Regions from separate parts of the Streptomyces sp. NPDC020875 genome, predicted to be linked through region 2. Evidence: riboswitches for the same ligand, from Rfam matches in the RefSeq annotation. Region 2 holds a riboswitch; the other holds the start of a gene.
The links. Region 2 has a riboswitch for S-adenosylmethionine ahead of AB0G74_RS12150 (aminotransferase class V-fold PLP-dependent enzyme). Riboswitches for the same ligand answer to the same signal wherever they lie in the genome.
Positions count from the first base shown of each region.

Region 1: it holds a riboswitch for S-adenosylmethionine, as region 2 does, so the genes downstream of both, thrC (threonine synthase) here and AB0G74_RS12150 (aminotransferase class V-fold PLP-dependent enzyme) in region 2, are expected to answer to the same signal.

Region 1 is NZ_JBFADP010000026.1:51,228-61,270, forward strand. Features, by position in the region: gene AB0G74_RS17160 (DUF3263 domain-containing protein) at 1-288, shown strand, start outside; gene otsB (trehalose-phosphatase) at 299-1,201, shown strand; gene AB0G74_RS17170 (trehalose-6-phosphate synthase) at 1,602-3,044, opposite strand; gene AB0G74_RS17175 (hypothetical protein) at 3,074-3,661, opposite strand; gene AB0G74_RS17180 (glucosyl-3-phosphoglycerate synthase) at 3,701-4,651, opposite strand; SAM riboswitch class I at 4,864-5,028, shown strand; gene thrC (threonine synthase) at 5,046-6,353, shown strand; gene AB0G74_RS17190 (MoaD/ThiS family protein) at 6,517-6,795, shown strand; gene AB0G74_RS17195 (cold-shock protein) at 7,275-7,478, shown strand; gene groL (chaperonin GroEL) at 7,822-9,444, shown strand; gene AB0G74_RS17205 (hypothetical protein) at 9,767-9,961, opposite strand.
Region 2 is NZ_JBFADP010000017.1:32,065-42,107, forward strand. Features, by position in the region: gene AB0G74_RS12140 (cytochrome b N-terminal domain-containing protein) at 1-1,397, shown strand, start outside; gene trpD (anthranilate phosphoribosyltransferase) at 1,518-2,585, shown strand; SAM riboswitch class IV at 3,153-3,270, shown strand; gene AB0G74_RS12150 (aminotransferase class V-fold PLP-dependent enzyme) at 3,481-4,908, shown strand; gene AB0G74_RS12155 (glycerate kinase) at 4,842-6,059, opposite strand; gene AB0G74_RS12160 (SLC13 family permease) at 6,100-7,515, opposite strand; gene AB0G74_RS12165 (response regulator transcription factor) at 7,737-8,399, opposite strand; gene AB0G74_RS12170 (HAMP domain-containing sensor histidine kinase) at 8,396-9,766, opposite strand; gene AB0G74_RS12175 (hypothetical protein) at 9,846-10,043, opposite strand, start outside.

The sequences.
Region 1 (10,043 bases), on a different contig from region 2:
AACGCCGCCGCCGGGAGCGACGGGGACTCCGAGGGCTCCGGGGGCGGTACGGGGCGTACCGCCCGTGAGCTGACCGACCGCGACCGGGCCGTACTCGCCATGGAACGGCGCTCCTGGGCCGGACCCGGCGCCAAGGAACGAGCCGTCCGGGAGGATCTGGGCATGTCGCCCGTCCGCTACTACCAGCTGCTCAACGCCCTCCTGGACGACGAACGGGCCCTGGCGCACGATCCGGTCACCGTCAACCGGCTCCGGCGGGTGAGAGACGGGAAACGCGAGCGCCGATAGGGTCGGGGGCATGGGCAGCTCTCCGCACTCCCCGGACGCTTCAACGTCATCCGCACGCGGGCTCCCGGAGCCGTCGACGCCCGCCGGGCGGGACGGACTCGCCGCGTTGCTGGCCCGGCCCGAGAAGGCCGTGATCGCACTCGACTTCGACGGCACGCTCGCCGAGATCGTCCCCGACCCCGAACAGGCCAGGGCCCACCCAGGCGCCGTCCCCGCCCTCTCCCGGCTCGCGCCACGCGTCGGCCATGTCGCCGTGGTCACCGGCCGCCCGGCGGGCGTGGCGGTCCGGTACGGCGGCTTCGCCGGAGTCGAGGCCCTCGCGCACCTCGTCGTACTCGGCCACTACGGCGCCGAACGGTGGGACGCCGTCAGCAGTACGGTCCACACCCCGGCGCCGCACCCCGGAGTCGCGGCCGTCCGGGCGGAACTCCCCGGCTGCCTCGACCGGCACGGGGCATGGCGGGGCACCTGGATCGAGGAGAAGGGGCAGGCCGTCGCCGTCCACACCCGGCGGGCCGAGGACCCGGCGGCGGCGTTCGAAGCGCTCCGGGAACCCCTGGCGGCGCTGGCCGCCCGGCACGGCCTGGTCCTCGAACCCGGCCGGATGGTCCTCGAACTCCGGCCGCCCGGCATGGACAAGGGGGTCGCCCTCGCGGAATACGTCCGCGAGGTCGGCGCCGAGACGGTCCTCTACGCGGGCGACGACCTGGGCGATCTCCCGGCGTACGCGGCGGTGGAGAAGCTGCGGTCGGACGGGCTGGCGGGCGTGCTGGTGTGCAGCGGCAGTGCGGAGGTCACGGAGCTGGCCGACCGCGCGGACGTCCTCCTCTCCGGCCCGCCGGAGGTCGTCGCCTTCCTGGACGCGCTCGCGACGCGGCTCTCTCCCGGGGCCGCCGCGCCGTCTCCCTCCTGATCCTGGCGATCCCGGGCCGCGCGCCCGGCGGCCTGGTGTTGTCGGCGGTCTGCGGCCCGCCTGTGGCTTGTCGCGCAGTTCCCCGCGCCCCTAGGTTGCCCTCCTGACCGCCCTCGTAGGGAGGCGGCCCCCTTTTTCAGGGGCGGTGCGGTGGAGAGCATTTAGGGGCGCGGGGAACTGCGCGACCAGCCAGCCACGGTCCGCGGACCGCGAACAACATCAGGTCGCCGGGCGCGGCCCGGGTCCGTGGGCCTCACCCGGAGGGCCAAGGCTCTGGGGGTCCCCCCATCGCCGAGGCATAGGTTGGGGGTCCCCCCATTGCCGAAGGCATAGGGGGCGGAACTGCGCGAGCAACCACCGACGGGGCGCGGGCGACACTCCAGGGTCATGAGGGGCGGGGTTACTCGGGGGTCAGGGCCTCCAGTTGGTCGAGGAACCAGCGGGTCGGGGGGAGGGCCGTGGCCGCCGACGCGAGGCGGGCCGTACGGTCGGCGCGGACCTCCGGCGGGAGCGTCAGGGCCTCGTGCAGCGCCGCCGCCGTGGCGATCACGTCGTACGGGTTCACCACCACCGCGTCCGCGCCCAGTTCCTCGTAGGCGCCCGCCTCGCGGGAGAGGACCAGCACGCAGCCCGCGTCGGAGACGACGGGGATCTCCTTGGCGACGAGGTTCATGCCGTCGCGGATGGGGTTGACGAGGGCCACGTCGGCGAGGCGGTACGCCGCGAGGGAGCGGGCGAAGTCGTCCTTGACGTGGAGGACGACGGGCGTCCAGCCGGGGACCCCGTACTCCTCGTTGATCGCGTCGGCGAGCCGCTGGACCTCGGCCGTGTAGTCGCGGTAGACCGCGAGGTCCTGCCGGGACGGGTAGGCGAAGGCGATGTGGACGACGCGTTCGCGCCATTCGGGGCGGTTCGCCAGCAGACGACGGTAGGCGAGGAGTCCTCGGACGATGTTCTTCGACAGCTCCGTGCGATCGACCCGGACGATCGTCTTCCGGTCGTCGCCGCCGATCTGTTCGCGCAGGGCGGCCAGGCGTTCGTCCACATCGGGCCGGTGGGCCCGTTCGCGCAGGAAGTCGGCGTCGGCGCCGAGGCCGTGGACCCCGATCCGGGTGCCTTTGAGGGCGTCGGGGCCCAGGATCTCCGTACAGCAGGCGGTGAAGGCGTCGGCCCAGCGGCGGGTGAGGAAGCAGGTGCGGTCGGCGCCGGTGAGTCCGCGCAGCAGTTGTTCGGCGATGTCGTCGGGGAGCAGCCGGAAGTAGTCGGGCGGGGCCCACGGGGTGTGGGTGAAGTGGCCGATCCGCAGGTCGGGGCGGAGTTCGCGGAGGAGTCCGGGGACGAGGGCGAGGTGGTAGTCCTGGACGAGGACGGCCGCCCCGTCGGCGGCCCGTTCGGCGAGGGCTTCGGCGAAGGCCCGGTTGTACGTCTCGTACGCCCGCCACCGCCGCCGGAACTCGTCGTCGAAGACGGGCTCCAGCGGCGTCTGGTAGAGCATGTGGTGGACGAACCAGAGGACCGAGTTGGCGATGCCGTTGTACGCGTCGGCGTGAATGTCCGGATCGATGTCCAGCATCAGGACGCCGTCCTCGGCGATACCGCGCCGGACGGCCTCGCGGTCGCCGTCGCCGAGGGCGGAGCAGACCCAGAGGGAGTCGTCGCGGGCGCCGATGGCGGAGAGCCCGGAGACGACGCCCCCGCCGCCCCGTTTGGCGTCCAGTTCGCCGTCGTCGCGGAGGGTGTACGAGACGGGCCCCCGGTTGGAGGCGACGAGAACCCGGGCGCGGGCGGGCTCGGGAGCGGGGGCGTGGGCGTCGGCCGGGCCGGCCGGGGGCTGGGGGACCATGGTGTGGCCTTAGCCGTCCGCGCGCCGGGTCAAACGTCCGTTCGGCCGTCGTGGCGCGGTTCACGCCGTCCGCGTACGGCGGCGACGGCGACCACTCCGGCGGCGGCGAGGGCGACTCCGAGGCCGCCGAGCAGCCAGAGGCGTTCGGGTCCTTCGTCCCGGCCGGTGGGAGCGAGGGTGGGGGCGTGTCCGGGCGCTTCGGGCAGCCCGGCGGCGACGGCTCCGGGCGCGGGCGCGGCTCCGGCGGTCGCGTACGCGGGCGCCGCGCCGGTCACCGTCCCGCCGGAACCGCTCACGGCGGCCCGCTCCGGCCCGCCGGGCGCACCCGGGGGCGCCCCGGCCTGGGGTGCCGCCGCGCCCGCGACGGCCGCGACGACCAGGACCAGGAGGGCGAGCAGTCCGGCGAGGCGCAGGGCCCGGCGGCGGCGCCGGGGCGGGGCGCCCCGGCTCCCCCGGCGTACGGGTGGCCTCCGGTACGGCGTCCGGCCGCGCGGGATGCGGGCTACGCGCGGCGTACGGGGCGGCCGGGCCGAACCGGGCACGGCGGCGGGGGCGGGGGCGGGCGCGGGTACGCCCGACGACGGATACCGGGGCTGGGCAATGCGGGCATAAACCATACATAGGATATTCAGCCCCGCTTACCCGAAAAGTGTGGCTTATGCGGCGCGACGCGCCGCATACTCACCGATCTCGCGCATCGGCGGACGCTCCACGGTGTCCACCTCGTGGGTCACCGGCACGAACCCCCGCTCCCCCCGGTCGAACTGGGTCAGCGACGGCCGGACCAAATGTCCCCGGGAGAGTCGCAGTTGCGCCGTACGGTAGATCGCCGCCGCCATCCGGCCGAGCGCCCGGCCGTCCTGGTGGCGGTGTTTGCGGGAGCCCACGTCCACCTGGGCCAGCGCGTCCAGGCCCACCGCGTGCAGCGCGTCGACCAGCAGCGCCAGCTCCACCCCGTAGCCCACGGGGAACGGCAGCCGCTCCAGCAGGGAGCGGCGGGCCGCGTACTCCCCGCCCAGCGGCTGGACGAACCCGGCCAGCGCCGGCCAGTGCAGATTGAGCAGCGGCCGGGCCACCAGCTCGGTCACCCGGCCGCCCTGCCCCGGGGTCTCCCCCAGCGGGCGGTCGTACATCGCCTTGACGAACTGCACATCGGGGTCGGTCAGCAGCGGTCCGACGATCCCGGAGACGAAGTCCGCCGAGAAGTCCCGCAGATCCGCGTCGACGAAGCAGACGATGTCGCCCCGGGTCACCATCAGGGACCGCCACAGCACCTCGCCCTTGCCGGGCAGGGCCGGTATCCGGGGCAGGATCGCGTCCCGGTGCACCACCCGCGCGCCCGCCGCCGCCGCGACCTCCGCCGTCCGGTCGGTCGAGCCGGAGTCGATCACCACCAGCTCGTCGACGAGCGGGATCCGCTCCATCAGCTCACGGCGGATGACGGTGACGATGTCCCCGACCGTGGCCTCCTCGTCGAGCGCGGGCAGTACGACGCTCACCGTCGGTGACGGGTTGGCCGACCGCTTGGCGGCGAGCAGCCGGGACGGCGGACGGTCCGCCGCCGACCAGGAACGCGTCGCCAGCCAGCGCTCTACCTCTTCGAGCACGTGCCCTACTCCTCAGTCACTCGTCGTCACTCGTCGTCACCGGCCACCGCCGGTCAGCCGCCCCGCCGGGCCCGCGCGAGGGGGCTCTGGCCGGGTATGTGATCCATCTCGCGGTACGGACGACTATCTCAACCCTCCGGACCTTCAGTTACAGTCTTGAACAACGCGTACGCCGGTCGCATGCCGGGGTACCGCGTCCCACAATCGAATACCGCTCATCCAGAGGGGCAGAGGGATACGGCCCGTTGAAGCCCCGGCAACCCTCCAGCCGGTCTCCGTCGCCACGGCGCGCACATCGCGTCGGCGCCGCGAGGCTCCCGGCTCGGGAAGGTGCCAAATCCGTCTCATGGCGAGATGCGCCATGAGGAAGATGAGGAGAAAGGGCCTCGCCTCCATGGCTGCGCAGACTGTCGCAAGCACCGCAAACACCACCACCGCCGACACCGCCCCGGTGGACCTCGGTACCGCCGTCGCCCTCTCCTGTCGTGAGTGCGGCGAGCGCACCCCCCTCGGCCCCGTCTTCGCCTGTGCCGCCTGCTTCGGCCCGCTGGAAGTGGCGTACGAGCTGCCCGCCGGTGACCCGGAGGCGCTGCGGAAGGCGATCGAGGCCGGACCCGAGAACATCTGGCGGTACGCGCCGCTGCTGCCCGTCCCCGCCGACGTGGCGACCAAGCCGAATCTGAACCCCGGCTTCACCCAGCTGATCAAGGCCGACCGGCTCGCCGCCGAACTGGGCGTCACCGGCGAGCTGTACGTGAAGGACGACTCCGGCAACCCGACCCACTCTTTCAAGGACCGGGTCGTCGCCATCGCCGTCGAGGCGGCCCGCGCCTTCGGCTTCACCACCCTCTCCTGCTCCTCCACCGGCAACCTCGCGGGCGCCGTCGGCGCCGCCGCCGCCCGGGCCGGATTCCGCTCCTGCGTCTTCATCCCGCACGACCTGGAGCAGGGCAAGGTCGTCATGGCCGCCGTCTACGGCGGCGACCTGGTCGGCATCGAGGGCACCTACGACGATGTGAACCGTTTCTGCTCCGAGCTGATCGGCGACCCGATCGGCGAGGGCTGGGGCTTCACCAACGTCAATCTGCGGCCGTACTACGCCGAGGGCTCCAAGACCCTGGCGTACGAGATCTGCGAGCAGCTCGGCTGGCGGATCCCGGACCAGATCGTCATCCCGGTCGCCTCCGGCTCCCAGCTCACCAAGATCGACAAGGGGCTCCGGGAGCTGATCGACCTCGGACTGGTCGAGGACAAGCCGTACCGGATCTTCGCCGCGCAGGCCGAGGGCTGCTCCCCGGTCTCCGCCGCCTTCAAGGCCGGACACGACGTGGTACGCCCCGTGAAGCCGGACACCATCGTCAAGTCGCTGGCCATCGGCAACCCGGCCGACGGGCCGTACGTCCTCGACATCGCCCGGCGCACCGGCGGCGCGGTGGAGGACGTCACCGACGAGCAGGTGGTCGAGGGGATCAAGCTGCTCGCCAGGACCGAGGGCGTCTTCGCCGAGACCGCGGGCGGGGTGACCGTGGGCGTGGCGAAGAAGCTGCTCGACGCCGGGGTGCTGGACCCGGCGCTGACCACCGTCGTCATCAACACCGGCGACGGGCTGAAGACGCTGGACGCGGTCTCCCCGACGACCGGCCCCACCGCCGTCATCCGGCCGAGCCTGGACGCGTTCCGCGAGGCGGGCCTGGCAGGCTGACGGTCCCCGGCCGGCCCCGACCCCTGTCGAGGGCCGGTCCGCGCCCGGTGCCGGGCCGATCCGCGTCGCCCCGGCACCGGGCCGACCGCCCCCGCCGGGCGACCCGTCCCACTCCCCCGTACCGCTCCCGTACCGCTCCCGTCCGAGGAAGGCTCCACCCACCATGAGCGTCAGCGTCCGCATCCCGACCATCCTGCGCACCTACACCGGCGGAAAGGCCGAGGTGGCCGCCGAGGGCGCCACCCTCGCCGAGGTCATCGCCGACCTGGAGAAGAACCACACCGGGATCGCCGCCCGGGTCCTCGACCACCAGGGCAAGCTGCGCCGCTTCGTCAATGTCTACGTCAACGACGACGACGTCCGGTTCGAGCAGGGCCTGGAGACCGCCACGCCCGACGGCGCCGGGATCTCGATCATCCCCGCGGTGGCCGGCGGCTGCTGAACGCGCCGGGGGTACGCGCCCCGCGTGCTGCCGTGCGCCCCGAATACGGTCCGTGTCGTGAACGCCCCGGCATCTGACCCTGAGTAATGGGAATGGCCCCCTCCGTAAGAGATCCGGAGGGGGCCATTCTGCATGGTTGAGCACGCTAGAGTTGGGGAACGCCCCGCAATCCGGCATCAGTGGCCAGGTATGAGAATGCGCCCGGGCTCGATAAGAAGCAGCCAATGTCTGGCAACGCTCTGTCTCATAGGTTCCTTTTGTCCGGCCGGATTTGCCCCGGAATTCCATAAATTCAGGCCAATTACCCGATAGTAGCCTTCAGGATTTCTCGTCCGATTGACCTGTTGCAGAGGGCAGTTGTGCAGATACATTCAGCCGCGGTCGACGCGTTCCGGCGCACTCTGTGAGGTCCGGTGAGGTCTGACCCAGGGTCCGCGAGGTGCGGTCCTGTGCAAGGGCCAGTAATAGGGGAGTTAGGCATGGCTCAGGGCACCGTCAAGTGGTTCAACGCGGAGAAGGGCTACGGCTTCATCGCGGTCGACGGTGGTGCGGATGTTTTCGTCCACTACAGCGCGATTCAGATGGACGGCTACCGCACCCTGGAGGAGGGGCAGCGGGTCGAGTTCGAGATCTCGCAGGGTCAGAAGGGTCCGCAGGCCGACATGGTCAAGCTCGCGGTCTGACCGACCGTCCGCCGCGCGCACGCGTCACCGGCGCACGCACGCACTGAACAGGGTCCGCACCCCGGCTCGCCGGGGTGCGGACCCTCGCGTTTTCCCGCCCGCGCGCCCCCGGTAGCCCCTGGCTCGTACCCCCTTGCCCTATCCACAGGCGCTTGCACTCTGGGGGGTCGAGTGCTAATCATTGGCGTTAGCACTCTCCGGGTGAGAGTGCTACTGAAGGACCGAGTCGGTGAGGCTCGCCGACCGTGTGGCGCATGGAGCCGCACGGCCCGGCAGGCCGTCCGTCGCGGGCGCAGGCGCGGTCCGAATGAGCTTCCCACCCAGTCCGTGGAGGACACTTCACATGGCAAAGATCATCGCGTTCGACGAGGAGGCACGGCGCGGTCTCGAGCGCGGGATGAACCAGCTCGCCGACGCCGTCAAGGTCACCCTTGGCCCCAAGGGCCGTAACGTCGTCCTCGAGAAGAAGTGGGGCGCCCCCACGATCACCAACGATGGTGTTTCCATCGCCAAGGAGATCGAGCTCGAGGACCCGTACGAGAAGATCGGCGCCGAGCTGGTCAAGGAAGTCGCCAAGAAGACGGACGACGTCGCCGGTGACGGTACGACCACGGCCACCGTGCTCGCCCAGGCGCTGGTCCGCGAGGGCCTGCGCAACGTCGCCGCCGGTGCCAACCCGATGAGCCTGAAGCGCGGCATCGAGAAGGCCGTCGAGGCCGTCTCCGGTGCCCTCCTCGAGCAGGCCAAGGACGTGGAGACCAAGGAGCAGATCGCCTCCACCGCCTCCATCTCCGCCGGTGACACCCAGATCGGCGAGCTGATCGCCGAGGCCATGGACAAGGTCGGCAAGGAAGGCGTCATCACCGTCGAGGAGTCCCAGACCTTCGGTCTGGAGCTGGAGCTCACCGAGGGTATGCGCTTCGACAAGGGCTACATCTCGGCGTACTTCGCCACCGACATGGAGCGTATGGAGGCCGTCCTCGACGACCCGTACATCCTCGTCGTCAACTCCAAGATCTCCTCGGTCAAGGACCTGCTCCCGCTGCTGGAGAAGGTCATGCAGTCCGGCAAGGCGCTGCTGATCATCGCCGAGGACGTCGAGGCCGAGGCCCTGTCGACGCTGATCGTCAACAAGATCCGCGGCACCTTCAAGTCCGTCGCCGTCAAGGCTCCGGGCTTCGGCGACCGCCGCAAGGCGATGCTGAACGACATCGCCATCCTCACCGGCGGCACGGTCATCTCCGAGGAGGTCGGCCTCAAGCTGGAGAACGCCGGTCTCGACCTGCTGGGCCGCGCCCGCAAGGTGGTCATCACCAAGGACGAGACCACCATCGTCGACGGCGCCGGTGACAGCGACCAGGTCGCGGGCCGGGTCAACCAGATCCGCGCCGAGATCGAGAACTCCGACTCGGACTACGACCGCGAGAAGCTCCAGGAGCGTCTGGCGAAGCTGGCCGGCGGCGTGGCCGTGATCAAGGCCGGTGCCGCCACCGAGGTGGAGCTGAAGGAGCGCAAGCACCGCATCGAGGACGCCGTGCGCAACGCGAAGGCGGCCGTCGAGGAGGGCATCGTCGCCGGTGGTGGCGTGGCTCTGCTCCAGGCTTCCTCGGTCTTCGACAAGCTGGAGCTGGAGGGTGACGAGGCGACCGGCGCCAACGCCGTGAAGCTCGCCCTCGAGGCCCCGCTGAAGCAGATCGCGGTCAACGCCGGCCTCGAAGGCGGTGTCGTGGTGGAGAAGGTGCGCAACCTGACCCCCGGCCACGGTCTGAACGCCGCGTCCGGCGAGTACGTGGACATGATCGCCGAGGGCATCCTCGACCCGGCGAAGGTGACCCGCTCCGCGCTGCAGAACGCCGCGTCGATCGCCGCGCTGTTCCTCACCACCGAGGCCGTCATCGCCGACAAGCCGGAGAAGGCCGCCGCGGCCGCTCCGGGCGGCATGCCGGGCGGTGACATGGACTTCTGATCCCGGGATTCCCTCCCAGGATCGGTCGACCGGTCGTCCCGAAGGGCGGCACCCCTCTCCCAGGGGTGCCGCCCTTCGGCGTGTTCACGGCCATTCGGGGACACCCCGTCCCCCGGGCCGCCCGGCGGGAGCCGGACCGCCGGGGGGAAGTCCCGCCGCGGACCCCGGAGGAACCTCACCCGCGCCCCTTACGGGAGTACTGCCGGATTCCGCCCGGAATCCGGCCGGAATCCGCTCCGGGGCCGGCCCGTTTTCCGGTCGGCGGACCGGCCCGGCGGACCGGTCGGCACCCGGTCCGGCCGGTCCGGAAAGCCGTCGCGAATCAGGGCCCGAATGCCTGCCGCGAAAGGGCCGACGCCCGTCCGGCGATCCGTCCGGTGATCCGAACGGGAACCCGTTCGGCGATCGCGCGATGACCGGAATCGATCGGCTGGAAATCATCCTCCCGCTCGCCGTCGACCGGTAATCGATCCCCGAGTTTGGCCGAATTCCGCTGCGCCTGAGGAATGACCGCCACCGGATGCCATGGGACCCCAGGCATATACGACGCCGACTCCCGGGATGACTCGCGGCCGTCCCGCCGTCGGGCAGGGTCGTGG
Region 2 (10,043 bases):
CCGAGGCGTTCGCCTCGACCATGGACATCAGCTTCGACGTCCGCGGCGGTCTGCTGATCCGCCAGATCCACCACTGGGCCGCGCTGATCTTCGTCGCCGCGATGATGGTCCACATGATGCGCGTCTTCTTCACCGGCGCGTTCCGCAAGCCGCGTGAGGTCAACTGGCTCTTCGGCTTCCTGCTGCTGGTCCTGGGCATGTTCACCGGCTTCACCGGTTACTCGCTCCCGGACGACCTGATCTCCGGTACCGGTGTCCGCTTCATGCAGGGCGCGATCCTGTCCGTGCCGATCGTCGGTACGTACATCTCGATGTTCCTGTTCGGCGGCGAGTTCCCCGGTCACGACTTCGTGCCCAGGTTCTACTCGATCCACATCCTGCTGCTGCCCGGCATCATGATGGCGCTGCTCGTCGGCCATCTGATCCTTGTCGTGTACCACAAGCACACCCAGTACGCGGGTCCCGGCCGGACCAACAAGAACGTCGTCGGCATGCCGCTGCTGCCGGTCTACATGGCCAAGGCCGGAGGCTTCTTCTTCCTGGTCTTCGGTGTGATCTCGGTGATCGCGGCGATCGCGACGCTCAACCCGGTCTGGACCGTCGGCCCCTACCGGATCGACCAGGTCTCCACCGGCGCCCAGCCCGACTGGTACATGGGCTTCGCCGAAGGACTCATCCGGGTGATGCCCGGCTGGGAGATCAACGCATGGGGCCACACACTCGCCCTGGGCGTCTTCATCCCGCTGGTGATCTTCCCGCTGGTGCTGGGCGCGATCGCGGTCTACCCGTTCATCGAGTCCTGGGTCACCGGCGACAAGCGCGAGCACCACATCCTGGACCGCCCGCGCAACGCCCCGACCCGGACCGCCTTCGGTGTGGCGTGGCTGTTCGCGTACTTCATCATGCTGGTGGGCGGTGGCAACGACCTCTTCGCCACCCACTTCCACCTGTCGATCAACTCCATCACCTGGTTCGTCCGGATCTTCTTCTTCGTCGGACCGGTCCTGGCGTTCATCATCACCAAGCGCATCTGTCTCGGCCTCCAGCGCCGCGACCGCGAGAAGGTGCTGCACGGACGCGAGTCCGGCATCATCAAGCGGCTGCCGCACGGTGAGTTCATCGAGGTGCACGAGCCGCTCAGCCAGTCGGATCTGCACACCCTCACCGCGCACGACCAGCCGAAGCCGATCGAGGTCGGCCCGGAGGTCGACGAGAACGGCGTCCGCCGGAAGATCTCGCCCGTGCAGAAGTTCCGCGCGAAGCTCAGCAAGGGCTTCTACGGCGAGGGGAACCAGATCCCCAAGGCCACCCGCGAGGAGTACGAGGAGATCGCCGCCGCCCATGGTCACGGCCATGGTCACGGTGAGCACGAGGAGGTCACCAGCGGCAAGCACTGACCGCTGAAGCGTCGCCACGGCAAGAGCCCCGTCCACTGCCCGGACGGGGCTCTTTGCCGTGCCCGGGGCTGGATAGGGTGGGAGTCGTACCCCTATTCGCGATGGACCCAGGAGCGGACCATGAACGTTGTGACCCCGGTCGGCGGCGACAGCGTGGCGGCCCACTCCTGGCCGGCCGTCATCGAATCCCTGCTCGGCAACCACGACCAGAGCGCCGACGCCACGGCCTGGGCGATGGACCGGATCCTCAGCGGGGAGGCGACCGACGCCCAGATCGCCGGCTTCGCGGTCGCGCTGCGGGCCAAGGGCGAGACGGTCGCCGAGATCTCCGGCCTGGTCCGCACCATGTACGAGCACGCCAATCTGATCGACGTACCGGGCCCCAGCGTCGATATCGTCGGCACCGGCGGCGACGGCGCCAAGACCGTCAATATCTCCACCATGGCGTCGATCGTCGTCGCCGGAACCGGCGCGAAGGTCGTCAAGCACGGCAACCGCGCCGCGTCCAGCGCGTCCGGGGCGTCCGACGTACTGGAGAAGCTGGGAGTCAATCTGGAGCTGACCCCCCGGCGGGTCGCCGAGGTCGCCGGTGAGGCGGGCATCACCTTCTGCTTCGCCGTCAAGTTCCATCCGGCGCTGCGGTACGTCGCGGCGGCGCGCAAGGAACTCGGCATCCGCACCACCTTCAACTTCCTCGGCCCGCTGACCAACCCCGCCCGCGTCCGGGCCCAGGCCACCGGCGTCGCCGACGCCCGGATGGCCCCCATCATGGCCGGGGTACTCGCCGAGCGGGGCTCGTCGGCGCTGGTGTTCCGCGGCGACGACGGGCTGGACGAGCTGACCACGACCGCGACGTCCCGGGTGTGGATCGTCCGCGACGGTACGGTCCGCGAGGAGGCGTTCGACCCCCGGGACGTGGGGATCGACCTGGTTCCCGTCGAAGCGCTCCGGGGCGCGGACGCGTCGTACAACGCGGATGTCGCCCGGCGGCTGCTGGCGGGGGAGCGGGGCCCGGTCCGGGACGCGGTCCTGCTCAACGCGGCGGCGGCGCTGGTGGCGCTGGCGCCGACGGACGCGGGCCTGACGGAGCAGATCGCGGCGGGCATCGCGCGCGCGGCGGAGTCCCTCGACTCCGGCGCGGCGGCGCGCACCCTGGAGAACTGGGTCCACGCGACGACGCGCGCGTAGCCTTTTCCGGGGGCGGGGTCGCGCCGTGCTCCCCACCGTCGCGTGCCGACCTCGCCCGTCGTTGGCTGCCCCGCGCCCGGCGGCCTGATGTTGTTCGCGGTCTGCCCGCCGTGGGTGGCTTGCCTCGCAGTTCCCCGAGCCCCTGGGTTGCCCTTCTTGCTGCCCTGGTGGGGAGACGGGGCCCTCATTTCAGGTCCCTGGCCGGGGAGAGCATTTAGGGGCGCGGGGAACTGCGCGATCAGCCACGACGGTGGCGCGGACCGCGAACAACATCAGGTCGCTGGGCGCGTCCCGGGTAGTTCGGGCGGTGCCCCGCAGGGCCGAGGCGCTGGGGGTCCCCCCATTGCCGAAGGCATAGGGGGCGGAACTGCGCGACCAGCCACGGGCGGTCCGCGGACCGCGAACTACATCAGGTCGCCGGGCGCGGCCCGGGTCTTTCGGCGGTGCCGTGGAGGGCCGAGGCGCTGGGGCCCTGCAGGGAGGCCGAACGCAAGGGTCATGGGAATGGGCCGTCCGGATTGCGGACAGGGTTGCGGCGGCGCGCACCGTCGCATACCGTTTCGCGCAGGTCATGAGCGACAGCGACTACGGCCCCGGCCCGCTGTCCGGCAACCCTCCGTCCGTGGCGGGGTGCCCCGGGTGAAGACCAGGCCGTGGGCAGCGAGGCCCGCGGCAAGCGCGGACCCCTGCGTCACCCTGGGGTCCTGGTCCTCAAGGGAGCAGTCTCGTGAGCAAGCGAATGCGATAGGGCTCGAAGCCCCTTCTTCCCGCACATCCTCCGTACCCCGCCGCTACCCCCATCCCCTGACACCGTCCGGGCGTGTGGTCGAGTCATGGCGTGTGTCGTGCGGAGCCTTATGCCTCCATTCCGCCTGCCCCGCCCGGGAGTTCCGTCATGTCCGCATCCGTGCCCGCCGTCTCCGCCGTCTCCTGTACCGCCACCGGGACCGCCTCCGGCTCGACCGCCGCCACCGAGCCGCTGGCCGTCCTCGGCTCCGATGTCACCGTGCCGCTGGTCACCGGTGGCGAGGTCACCTACGCCGCCCTCGACTACGCCGCCAGCGCCCCCGCCCTGCGCCGGGTGTGGGACGACGTCGCCGCGTACGCCCCGTACTACGGCAGTGTCCACCGGGGTGCCGGGTATCTCTCGCAGCTCTCCACCGACCTCTTCGAGAGCAGCCGTCGCACGGTCGCCGAGTTCCTCGACTGCCGCGAGAGCGACCAGGTCGTCTTCACCCGGTCCACCACGGACTCGCTCAATCTGCTGGCCGCCGTGCTGCCCGCCGAATGCCAGGTGTTCGTCTTCGAGACGGAGCACCACGCGTCGCTGCTGCCCTGGAGGGACGCCCGGGTCACCTATCTCAACGCGCCGCGTACCCCCGACGAGGCCGTGACGACGCTGGAGCGGGCGCTGGCGGACCGGGAGCCGTACGGCCCGGCGCTGGTCTGTGTGACGGGTGCGTCCAATGTGACCGGTGAGCTGTGGCCGGTACGGGAGCTGGCCGCCGCCGCGCACGCCCACGGCGCCCGGATCGTACTGGACGCCGCCCAGCTCGCACCGCACCACCCGGTGTCGGTCCAGGAGCTGGACGTGGACTGGGTCGCCTTCTCCGGGCACAAGCTGTACGCGCCCTTCGGGTCCGGGGTGCTCGCGGGCCGCGCGGACTGGCTGACCGCCGCCGAGCCGTATCTCGCGGGCGGCGGCGCCTCCCGCAAGGTGGCCCGCCGGGCGGACGGCGGTGTCGAGGTGGAGTGGCACACCACGGCCGCCCGCCACGAGGCCGGTTCGCCGAATGTGATCGGCGTCTACGCGATCGCCGCCGCCTGCCGCGCCCTCACCGAGGCCGGGTTCGACGGCCTGGTGGAGCGGGAGCAGTCGCTGGTGGCCCGGGTCCGGGCCGGTCTCGCCGAGGTGCCGGAGGTCAAGGTCCTCTCCCTCTTCGGCGACGACGCCCCCCGGGTCGGCGTGATCTCCTTCGTGGTGGAGGGCTGGAACAGTTCGCACTTCGCCGCCGCGCTCTCCGCCGAGTACGGCATCGGGGTCCGGGACGGACTGTTCTGCGCCCATCCCCTGGTCCGTACCCTGCTGGGCAGCGACCCGCAGGACCCGGGGGAGTGCGGCGCCCCCGAGGCGGAGCCGGGGGAGCGGTCCCTCAACGCGATCCGGGTGAGCTTCGGCGCCGGTACCCCCGACGAGCACGTGGAGCGGTTCGTCCGGGCCGTCCGTGAGCTGGTCACGGACGGCGCCCGGTGGAACTACCGGACCGAGGACGGCAGGTGTGTGCCCGACCCGACGGGTCCGGCCGCCGCGCCGACCGGCTGACGCTCCGGGATCCGGGTCCCGATCAGCACCATCCGCAGCGCCCGCTCGGTCGCGTCGGCGAGGAACTCCCCGCCGCGGCCGAGCGCCTCGGAGAGCGTGACGGGCGCGGGCAGGATGGCGCTGTACGCGTCCACCCCGGCCGCCCGCACCTGGTGCGCGCCCTCCCCGATGGTGCCCGCCAGGGCCAGTACGGGCCGCCCGTACCGCTTGGCGCGCCGGGCGACCTCGGCCGGGACCTTGCCGCGGGTGGTCTGGTGGTCCAGCGCGCCCTCGGCGGTGAGGACGAGATCGGCACGGGCCAGCCGGGCGTCGAGGTCGAGATGGTCGAGCAGCACCTCGAACCGGGGCAGCAGCGACGCGCCGAGCGCCGCGAGCCCGGCGCCGAGTCCGCCGGAGGCGCCCGTACCGGGGCCCTCGTACAGATCGGCCCGGACCTTCAGATCGCGGGTGAGGACGTCCGCCCAGTGCTCCAGCGCCGCCGAGAGCTGTTCCACCTGTTCGGGTGTGGCGCCCTTCTGCGGTCCGAAGACCCGGGCGACGCCCCGCTCCCCGCAGAGCACGTTGAACGGGTTGCAGGCGACCCGGATATCGGTCCTGCGCAGCCGGGGGTCGAGGCCGGAGACGTCGATCCGGTCGAGCCGCAGCAGTTCGCCGCCGCCGTACGGCAGCTCCACACCGTCCGCGTCCAGCAGCCGGGCGCCCAGCGCCTGGAGGGCCCCGGCGCCGCCGTCGGACGTACCGGAGTCGCCGCAGCCCACCAGGATCTCCCGGGCGCCCTCGTCGAGGGCGGCGCGGATCAGTTCGCCGACGCCGTAGGTCGTGGTGGCGCCCGGGTCGCGCAGGACCCGGGGCACCAGCGACAGACCGGCGACGGCGGCCATCTCGACCACGGCCGTGTATTTGTCGAGCATCGCGAAGTGGGTGGCGACGGGCCGGCCGGTGGGGCCGGTCGCGTTCAACCGGACCAGCCGTCCGCCGGACGCGGCGGCCAGCGCCTCCGCGGTGCCCTCGCCGCCGTCGACCAGCGGGATCAGGTCGATCTCCGCGTCGGGGACCACCCGGCGGACGCCCGCGGCGATGGCCTCGGCGGCGGACTGGGCGGACAGGGACTCCTTGAAACCGCTGGGGGCGACGGCGATTCGGGTCAGCATCGTGGGAACTCCAGGTGAGGGTTCGTGCGGTGAAAGAGGTTCAGGGGGTGACGGGCACGCCGACCAGCGGCCAGACGGCCACCGCGAAGAGCAGCACCAGCGCGGCCGTGAGCGGCGCGAGGAAGGCGGACATCCGCAGCAGATCGCGAGGGGTGTAGGTGGGGATATCCGGTATGTCGGAGTAGAGGGTCACCGGCTTGGCCGAGGCGGGCAGGGTGTGACAGAACCCGGCCGCCGCCGTGGACGCCAGCGCCGCCGCCACCGGATTGACCCCGGCGCCCACGGCCGCCGCGACGACCAGCGGCACCAGGACCGAGGAGCGGGCCGAACGGGACTGGAGCACCAGATGCGCCACGGTGGAGACCAGGACCACCACCGCCAGGAACGCCCAGGCGGGCACATCCAGCGGCACCCCGCCGACCAGCCACTTCGCCGCCCCCGAGTCGGCCAGCGCGACACCCATGGCCATGGTCGCGGCCATGAAGAGCAGCATCGACCAGGGCACGGTCTTCAGGGCGTCCTTCAGCCGTACGGTCCCCAGCGCCGGGGAGGCGGCGACTATGGCCCCTATCAGCGCGACCACGGCGGGCGGCACCCGGTGCAGCGGCTCGCTGCACCAGAGCGCGACCACGGTCGCCAGCAGCAGCGCGCACCTGGCCTCCGCCTGCGACCAGGGGCCGGTGACGGGCTGTTCGGTGTGCTCCTGGATCTGCTCGGCGGTGATGTGCACCGGGCCCGAGCGGTCCGCCCGCTTGGTGGTGGTCAGCAGGACGACCTCGGCGGCGAGATGGGAGGAGACGATCGCCAGCGGCAGCCCGATCAGCAGCCATTCGGCGAAGCCGATGCTCTCGCCGGTGGCCTCCCAGAGCACCGAGACCGTGATCAGATGCGCGCCCGCGCCGATCAGGGTGGCCACCGCGGAGAGCAGGATCACCGTGGGGAAGAGCAGGGCCAGCATGACCACCAGCCGCTTCCGGTCGGCCAGGGCCTTCGCCAGGGCGATGAAGACCGGCAGGGCGAGCGCGGCCCGGCCGGAGGTGGCGGGGACCGCGAAGGCGGTGACGACCAGCGCCGCCGTGGTCAGATGCACCAGCTGACGGACATTGCGGGCGCCGGTCACCAGGAAGGCCGCGGCCCGGCCCGCGAGCCCCGTCCGCGCCACCGCGGCGGCCAGGACGAAGGCGCAGATCAGCAGCCAGACCGTATCGTCACCGAGGGTGCCGAAGAGGGTGTCGCTGGTGATCACCCCGGTCGCCGTGAGCGCCAGCCCCGCGCCGAGCGCGATGTAGGTGTCGTCGATCGGGGTGCCGATCCAGGCGCAGGTGGCGATGGCGAAGACGCCGAGGGTGATCCGGGCGTCGCCGTTCAGGCCGGGGAAGTTGCCGGGAACGACGAGCAGCGCGCAGATGCTGAGCGCCACACAGAGGGTCGCGGCCTGTCGGAGGTTCAGTGTCACGGATAAGAGCGTTCACCGGGGCGGTGAGCACTTCATGAGCCGTTGATGAAAGGAACTTCACCAACCGGTGTGACCGGCGGCGCATCGGGGCGTGCGGCGGCGCGGACGTGCGAAAGGGTTGTACGGAGGCCCCGTCGGTTGTGCGGACTCCGCCGCGCGCCCCCTGGACGCGACAAAGGCGCCGCGGACCTGTCCCGGCCCGCGGCGCCCCTGGCCGGCTGTCACTCGGGCAGCCGGTAGCCCATCCCCCGTACGGTCTCCACCCGGTCGGCGCCCAGCTTCTTCCGCAGGGCCCGGACGTAGACGTCCACGATGTTGGAGCCGGGGTCGAAGTCGTACCCCCAGACATGGGAGAGGATCTGCTCCCGGGACAGCACCTGTCCCGGATGGCGCAGGAACAGCTCCAGCAGGACGAACTCCCGGGCCGTCAGATCGACGGTCCGCTCCCCGGACTTGGCCCGCCGGGTGCGCAGATCGAGGGTCAGCTCGCCGTTGCGCAGTACGGTGACCTCGGGTGCCCGGGCGGCGGTCCGCAGCCGCAGCCGGACCCGGGCCAGCAGTTCCTCGAACCGGAACGGCTTGGTCATCCAGTCGTCCGCGCCGCCTTCGAGCCCGGCGACGGTGTCCCGTACCGAGTCCCGGGCGGTGAGCACGATCACCGGTACGGACACCTGGGCCTCGCGCAGCTGGCGCAGCACGGTGAAGCCGTCCCGGCCGGGCAGTCCGATGTCCAGGATGATCAGGTCGAAGCCGCCGGTCATCGCGTAGTCGAAGGCGGAGTCCCCGTCGTGGACGACCGAGGTGGTGAAGCCGTTGGCCCGGAGTCCCTTTTCCACGAACGCGGCGATGCGTTCCTCGTCCTCGACGATGAGTATCCGGTTCACTGCGTGGTTTCCTTCTGGAGTACGAGGACGAAGGTGGCACCGCCGCCGTCGGTGGGACGTAGCTCCACCCGTCCACCGTGGCCCTCGGCGATGGCTTTCACAATGGCGAGTCCGAGCCCGGCGCCGGTGGCCCTGGCCCCTCGGCGCGCCGTGCCACGCCTGAACCGTTCGAAGATCACCTGGGCGTCCTGCGGCTGGACGCCGGGGCCGCTGTCGGCGACGTACAGCTCGATCCGGTCGCCCTCGTCCCGCGAGCCTATGCTGACCCGCTGGCCCGGCACGGTGTGCTGGACCGCGTTCTGGGCCAGTTGGACCATCGCCTGGGTGATCCGCTGGGGGTCGAGCGCGACCTCGGCGTCGACCGCCTCGGCGAGCTGCCACTTCCGCTCGCCGAGCGCCCTGGCCTTGACGAAGACATCGGCGGTCAGTTCGCCGATCTGGACCGGTTCGGCGGTGACGAAGTCGGGCCGCTCGGCCTTGGCGAGGAGCAGCAGGTCCTCGACGATCCGGCTCATCCGGTCGAGTTCCTCCATCACGATCCGGACCGTCTGTTCCCGCTCGGCCGGGTCGTCGCCCATCAGCTCCAGATGGCCCCTGATGATGGTGATGGGGGTACGCAGCTCGTGTCCGGCGTCGTCGACGAACTCCCGCTGGGCGGCGAAGGCCCGTTCCAGCCGGTCGAGCATGGCGTTGAAGGTCTCGGCGAGTGCCGCGATGTCGTCCCGGCCCTTGACCGGGATGCGCTGGGTGAGGTCCTGCTCGGTGAGCTGGGCGGCGGTGGTGCGGACGAGCCGTACGGGGCGCAGGATGCGGCCCGCGACGACCCAGCCGATCCCGGTCGTCATCAGCAGGGCCACCCCGGAGATGGCGAGCAGCATATGGAAGACGTCGGTGGCCTTCTCGCGCTCGCCCGCGGGGTGGACGGCGACGACGAAGGCGGCCGGGGGATGGCCGTTCCCCGCCTCGATGGGGACCTTCGCCCAGCGGACTTCGCCCTCGGGCCGTCGGAGGGTGCCCGAGTCCGCCTCGGCGTCGAATACTTGTTTGAGTGCCGGGTCGTCCTCGACCAGGGGGTGGCGCATCCCGTGGTCCCGGCCCTGCACCTTCTTCGCCGGTCTGTTCTTGACCGGGTCGTGGACCAGGCCGATCAGTTCCTCGTCGGGGTCCGGGTACTGGCGCTTGAGGAAGACCACCAGCAGGGGGTTGGGGTCGGTGAAGCGCTGTCCGGTGTCGGGGTCGAAGCCCTCCTGGACGAAGTTGGCGAATTCATTGGTCTCCTGCACCAGGAGACCGTTGATCCGCTGATCGGCGTCGCGCAGCAGGACGGACCGGGTGGCGACGGCCACCGCGGCGAGCGCCACCGCCATGACGATGAGCAGCCACAGCAGGATGCGGGCTCGCGCGGAGACCGTCCGGATTCTCGCGGTGATCCAGCGGCGCAGTGGTTCAGCCGTCGTCACCGTAGTCGTCGCCCCCCGGGCCGTCGTCGTCCCCGCCGTTGCCCGGGTTCGGGTTGGTGTTCCCACCGCTTCCGCCGCTTCCGCCGCCGCTGTTGTTACCGCCGCCGTTGGCGCCGTTGTTGGTGCCGTTGTTCGCCCCGCTGTTGGCGCCGGAGCCAGGCGGGTTGCCGCCGTTGCCGTTCTG